One region of the Paenibacillus sp. JJ1683 genome, then DNA from elsewhere that is predicted to be linked to it. Evidence: riboswitches for the same ligand, from Rfam matches in the RefSeq annotation. Region 1 holds a riboswitch; each other region holds the start of a gene.
The links. A riboswitch is a leader RNA that binds a small molecule or an ion and turns the genes downstream of it on or off. The one in region 1 is predicted to bind glycine.
Positions count from the first base shown of each region.

Region 2: another riboswitch for glycine. It lies ahead of ACUC6J_RS18930 (alanine/glycine:cation symporter family protein); the one in region 1 lies ahead of sdaAB (L-serine ammonia-lyase, iron-sulfur-dependent subunit beta).
Region 3: another riboswitch for glycine. It lies ahead of gcvT (glycine cleavage system aminomethyltransferase GcvT); the one in region 1 lies ahead of sdaAB (L-serine ammonia-lyase, iron-sulfur-dependent subunit beta).

Region 1 covers NZ_CM129820.1:471,205-473,471, reverse strand. The annotation lists gene ACUC6J_RS02090 (DUF6359 domain-containing protein) at 1-729, opposite strand, end outside; glycine riboswitch at 944-1,058, shown strand; gene sdaAB (L-serine ammonia-lyase, iron-sulfur-dependent subunit beta) at 1,270-1,959, shown strand; gene sdaAA (L-serine ammonia-lyase, iron-sulfur-dependent, subunit alpha) at 1,949-2,267, shown strand, end outside.
Region 2 covers NZ_CM129820.1:4,425,333-4,427,599, reverse strand. The annotation lists gene ACUC6J_RS18935 (glycoside hydrolase family 1 protein) at 1-456, shown strand, start outside; glycine riboswitch at 625-709, shown strand; glycine riboswitch at 721-815, shown strand; gene ACUC6J_RS18930 (alanine/glycine:cation symporter family protein) at 974-2,267, shown strand, end outside.
Region 3 covers NZ_CM129820.1:4,250,224-4,252,490, forward strand. The annotation lists gene gcvH (glycine cleavage system protein GcvH) at 340-738, opposite strand; glycine riboswitch at 1,134-1,233, shown strand; glycine riboswitch at 1,234-1,330, shown strand; gene gcvT (glycine cleavage system aminomethyltransferase GcvT) at 1,410-2,267, shown strand, end outside.

The DNA of each region.
Region 1 (2,267 bases):
CACATCATATTGGCGCAGCTTATCATAGGTTATGGCCTGTTCTCCATAAGTAAAAGGAATAGGGCGGTTCAATTGATCCACAGTAAAGCCTACATTACGTAATCCATTGGCAAAGTCGGAGAAGGCGCCTTCAATGACCCAATCTGCTGCACCAGCCGTCTGTGCGTGCGTATTATCGAACAGCACCTTTTTGCCTTTTCCATCCGGCAGTGTAGTACCGGGTTGACCCGGGTTGCCAGGTTCAGGTTCGCCAGGTTCACCTGGTTCCCCCGGCTCGCTTCCACTCACCAGTTCCACAGCGCTTGGACTTTTTACTCCACCAAAATTATTGTAGGCACCAAGCGTACCTGTCACGCGAATTTTGCTGCCGACCAGTTCAGGATAACCTGTTAACCCAAATTGCCCTCTGTACGCAGATGTCAGCTGCACATCCAATAGATTAGACGTGCTACGTTCATTGGCCTGGTCGGCAATCAGTACGTTAAAATCATTCGCAAACGGAGCAGAAAAATTAGCTGTTTTCGATCCGGTAGCATGTCCGACGATGTAGCCTTCCACCGTCACTGTACCTCCACTGCCTTGGCGCTGAAGTGCTTCGTCTACTGTCAATGCTCCCTCTGCCTTGACCTGACCGAATGGAACGAGGATCCCAATCAACAGCGATACGATCGCTGCTAGATGCAGCACCCCTTTCAAGCGTGAACCTGTGAACCGCAAGCCTTTTACCATACGTCAATATCCCTCCTATAATTCCATAAATGTACTTGTCCTCTATCAGATTAGCTGTCAATCTTCTAATTCCTTCCTGATTTCATCCATAATTATGTAAATTTTAATCTTTTTTATCGGAAACTCGCCTGTTTATGTAAAAATTGAAACCTGCGATTGACACCGAGCACGGCATACATTACGCTAAGAAAGATATGTAGAACGGTATACGCGAATGAAGATGACGGGAGAGTCTGTCCAGGGGCTTACACGCTGGCGGCACCGAAGGAGCAAGACGTCAGCACCCGGCTGGCGGATAATCTCTCAGGTCCATGTATCGTCATCTGACGCAACTCTGGAGAGAGCGCAAGCCACCCAAGGGGTAAGGCGGTAAGGACACCGCACGAAACTCTCAGGTAACGAGGACAGAGATAAGGGAAACTCCCTTATCCTGTCCTTTTTTGCGCTCACATTGTACGTCAGCATTAGGAACCGTCATAGCTGCGCACAAACGCGGAAATACCATATACTATGGTACTAGAACATACAGGGGGCCACACCATGCGTTTCAAAGATGTATTTTCCATTATCGGTCCGGCCATGACCGGACCTTCCAGTTCACACACTGCAGGCGCGGTGCGGCTTGCACGCGTTGCCCGTCACTGGCTCGGGATGCAGCCGGACCGTGCCCGCATGACACTGTACGGCTCCTTCGCCGACACCTACAAAGGACACGGTACAGACCTAGCACTCATCGCAGGCCTGCTCAATTACGATACAGACGACCACCGAATTCCAGATGCCGAGCAATGGGCGGAGCAGGCTGGAATGGCCGTGGAGTTTGCCGTCAGCGGACTACCCGCGCCCCATCCAAATACCGTCCGTTTTGAACTGTGGAAGGGTGAGGATCAGCGCACACTGCTGGGCTCCTCCATCGGCGGCGGCAGCATCCATGTCCAGCAGCTCAACGAATTCCGAGTCAACCTGACCGGGGAGCTGGCTACGTTGGTGCTTCTTCACTCGGATAAGCCCGGCACATTAGGTGCGGTGACTTCAGCACTCGGCGCTGCCGACATTAACATTGCCTATATGCATGTGGATCGCAAAGGCCGAGATGGTGAAGCACTTACCGCCATCGAAACGGACAGTCCTCCTACGGCTGAACTGATCGCAAAACTACGATCCTTACCACATATGTACGAAATTAAAATGATTAATTTGAAAAAAGGAGCTGAATCTGATGCGATTTAGCCATCTGCATGAAATCAGCGCCATATGCGCGGAGGAATCCACCACGATTGGCCGCCTGATGATTCAAGAGCAGGTACAAGAGACGAATACAACGGAAGAAGAAATCTTCCGCCAAATGTCTGATTATTATGAAGTCATGAAGGAGGCCGTTCATCGTGGTCAGACACAAGACACCGTATCCCGCAGTGGATTAACAGGCGGCGACGGCAAGCGTCTGGCCGAGTATCTGCGGACAGGGGAAACCTGCTCCGGCGACGCCTCCGCACTCGCCATGGCTTATGCGCTCTCCGTGTCGGAGGTTAATGCGT
Region 2 (2,267 bases), 1.8 Mb from region 1:
GGCGAAAAGGCAGCAGGGAACCTGATAGGCGGTGTGAAAAATCCGTATCTGCAGTCTTCCGACTGGGGATGGCAGATCGATCCGATCGGCCTGCGTGTTACACTGAATACGTTTTATGATCGCTATCAAAAGCCACTGTTCATCGTGGAAAATGGCTTGGGTGCGTATGATAAGGTAGAAGAAGACGGCTCTGTGCATGACACGTATCGCATTGATTACTTGCGTCAGCATATTGCCCAAATGAAGGAAGCGATTGCTGACGGTGTTGATCTGATTGGTTACACCAGTTGGGGACCTATCGACCTTGTGAGCATGTCTACGTCCGAAATGTCCAAGCGCTACGGATTTATTTACGTTGATCTGGATGATGACGGTAACGGAACGCTTCAACGCTCCAAAAAGGACTCATTTAACTGGTATAAAAATGTGATAGCAACCAACGGTGAAGAACTGTAATTCCATATCGTTTTGGCGGGTACAGCAGAGAAAATCCTCAGGATGCAATCTGCTGTACCCGCTTTTTGTATAGACACTCTATTGATTCTTTCAGAGGGCTTCACAAATTTTTCACTTGTAATAAGCTGAAATTTTTCTGTATAATGAATAAAAATTTCATATGTCTGGTTGATGTTTGCGGGAGATGGAATGAAAGTTCCAACCGAAGGGGCAAAACTCTCAGGTGCTTAGGCTGATTTACAGCAACGAGCAGGGACCGTAAACGGACAGAACTCTGGAGAGACCCTTAATTGGGCGCCGAAGGTGCACCGCAGATCACATCTGCTTAAACTCTCAGGCAAAAGGACAGAGACGCGAATAACCTGTGACAGGGATAGCCCTAGGCTTTTTATAAGCTTTTAGAGGTGAAATCCTGCACAAGATGGTTGTATTTTTTCGTGCCTTTAACCTCTCCAGGAGTCGAATCAACAGATTTGACTCTTTTTTGTTTTCTACTATGCTGGAGGAGCGGGTTGAAATGAATTTGGTACATGTGTTAGAAACGATTAGCAGTTGGATATGGGGGGCGCCTCTCATCATCCTTGTTATGGGAACGGGGTTATGGCTGACCATACGTCTAAAAATGTTGCAGGTATTCCGCCTGCCCCTGGCGATCAAGCTCATCGGTAAGGCCCCGAATGAAGGTAGCGGGGATGTGAGTAGTTTTGCGGCTTTGAGTACGGCATTGGCGGCTACCGTCGGTACAGGAAGTATTGTCGGTGTAGCAACAGCCATTAAGCTGGGCGGGCCGGGTGCCTTGTTCTGGATGGTCGTTGCAGCCTTCTTTGGGATGGCGACGAAATATGCGGAAGGTGTACTTGCGGTAAAATACCGGGTGAAGGATCGGAATGGACAATTTTCCGGCGGCCCGATGTATTATATTGAAAAAGGCCTGGGACGCCGTTTTAAACCGTTGGCGATGCTGTTTGCTTTTTCAGGGATGCTGGTAGCGTTGTTCGGAATTGGAACATTCCCTCAGGTCAAGGCGATTGTATCTTCGACTGAAAACAGTTTTGGCGTTCCGCCGATTGTAACGGCGCTGACAATTGCTGTCCTTACAGGTCTTGTGACCATTGGTGGACTCAAAAGCATTGCCAAGGTATCGACGAAGGTCGTTCCTTTTAAAACAGGCCTGTATGTATTAATTTGTATCATTGTACTGATTCGATTTGCTGACCAACTTCCTGCCGCAATTGCGCTTGTGCTTCATTCGGCATTTTCAACTACATCGGCAACCGGCGGATTTGCAGGAGCTACGATTATGCTGGCCATGCGCAGTGGGGTAGCCAGAGGTATTTTTGCCAACGAAGCTGGATTGGGGAGCGCACCGATTGCAGCCGCAGCTGCCAAAACCAAATGGCCTGCGGAACAAGGGCTGATTTCCATGACGGGTGTGTTTATTGATACGATGGTTATTTGTGTGATGACCGGGTTGACGTTACTGGTTAGCGGGGTGTGGAGCGGGCCTACCGATGCAGGCTTGATGACTCAGCAAGCCTTTTCCAGTGCATTTCCGCTGGGAGCAGAGCTGCTCACCATCATCCTGATTATGTTCGCATTCACCACCATGCTCGGCTGGAACTATTACGGGGAACGCTGTGTTGAATACTTGCTTGGGGTTAAGTGGATCAAGCCTTATCGTTATTTGTTCATTGTACTGGTTGGCGGGGGCGCGTTCATTAAACTGGATGCGATTTGGCTGCTGGCAGATATTTTTAACGCCATGATGGCTTTTCCGAACCTGATTGCACTGCTCGGCTTGTCGGGAATTG
Region 3 (2,267 bases), 2.0 Mb from region 1:
AAAACGTACTTTCGTCATGAACGTTGATGACAAGATTTAAATTTAAAATAACGGACAACGTATTATACCTGCATAATTCTTCTTAATATGACCGATAACAATAGAAATTAGTCGAAAAAACAGTGCTGTAAATCTGCACCTTATGTAGAGGAGCTCACCTCTAAATCTAATAAATCGACGTAATTACGTCTTCTAAGAGACAACAAAAAAATAGCCGCCATGTCAGATCATAGCGACTATTTTATACACAAAACGAGCGGACTAACGATGCTTTTATTCAATTCAATATCCATATAAAAATTTAGAATAAAGCGCTAATATTCCATCTTATATTGCTCATTATTGTTCATCCGAAATCAACTGCTCGTACTGATCCGCAGACAGCAGCTTGCTCAGAGCTTCCTCGACATCATTGCCCATCTCTACTTCAATCATCCAACCCTTTTCATAGGGAGATTCATTCACCAGCTCAGGTGTGCTTTCCAGAGCTTCATTTACTTTCAATACGGTTCCCGCCACCGGAGCAAAAAGGTCGGATACGGTCTTCACCGATTCAATTGTACCAATCTCTGCCCCCTGTTCAATCGTTGCTCCCGCCCCAGGTAATTCCACAAAAACAATATCACCCAGTTGATGCTGTGCAAAGTCTGTAATGCCGATCCTCAACGTCCCGTCTGCTGTGCGCTGAACCCACTCATGTTCGTCTGTATACCAAAGTTCCCGTTTCACTTCACTCATCCTGCTTTCGCCTCACTTCCACATGAATAAAATGCTTTTAATCACCTGTATTAGACAGGTTAAGATTATGACAACATGAACACTCATGTCAATAATACTAACAAAAATACTTCATGTTATCTCATATAGCATAGAATATTAAAAAATGATAACTTGTAACAAACGCTTACATATCCTTATTTATACATTAAATGTTTTTTGGATTGTTTTATATGACATTTTTATTGACATTTTGAATGAATTTGCGTATTAATGGGTTATAGCAAATGCTTTTGGAAATACCCCGACAACTGCAAACGCGGATGAACGCGGAGGGAGAGACTACCCAAAAGATTCGCATAGCTGTTGTCGTATCTGAGACAGTTGTGCACGCGAACTCGGATCAAGTTGTTACCTGCAAAACTGGGTAACCTACCGTTGATCCAAAAGGTAGCGCCGAAGGAGTAAACTTGCATTGCAGGTGAATCTCTCAGGCAAAAGGACCTCTGCCGGACGCATCTCTGGAGAGCATTCGCGATTAGAGCGGATCACCCAAGGGGAAACCTGGTTCACACCGGGGTAACTTTCTGGTATCAAGGACAGAGCTGAAAGAAGAGTATGGACTGCCGTCTATACGTTTCTTTCAGCCTGTCTTTTTTGTTTAGCCGATTACACTGGATAGGAGTGAAAAAATGTCTAATTTGCGAAGAACACCATTATTTTCGTCTTACGGGACGCAGCCCGGGGTTCGTTGTATTGACTTTGGCGGGTGGGAGCTTCCCGTTCAGTTTAGCGGCATCCAAAAAGAGCATGAGGCCGTCCGGCAATGCGCGGGTTTATTCGATGTCTCGCACATGGGCGAGTTTTTGGTTGAGGGCAAAGAAGCCGAGGCTTTTTTGCAATGGGTAACCACGAATGATGTCAGCCAGTTGGAACCGGGCCAGGCACAATATTCACTCCTGTGTTACCCCGATGGAGGCGTAGTGGATGACTTGCTTGTATACTGCAAAGGACCAGAGCGCTACATGCTCGTTGTGAATGCCTCCAACATCGACAAAGATTGGGATTGGCTCATGCGCCACGTACCTGCATCGGTTCATCTGGAGAATGTGTCTGATGCGATCGCATTGCTGGCATTACAAGGACCGGAAGCAGCACATATTGCCGCAGCCGTGACAGATGCAGATATTACGAATCTGGCATCTTTCCGATTCCATGAGAACGTGCAATTGTTCGGAGCAAAAGCACTCGTCTCCCGAACCGGATATACCGGGGAAGACGGTTTTGAATTTTATATACCTGCTGAGGAAGCACCCGCCGTGTGGAATGGTTTGCTTCGTTGCGGTGAATCGTATGGGCTAATTCCCGCTGGGCTTGGTGCTCGCGATACACTGCGGTTTGAGGCACGGCTGCCGCTGTACGGACAGGAGTTATCTGCCACCATTTCACCGCTTGAGGCTGGTTTAGGTTTCTTCGTCAAGCTGAATAAAGGAGATTTTATCGGCAGAGAAGCACTGCAACACCAGAAAGAACAAGGAATTCCTCGCAAG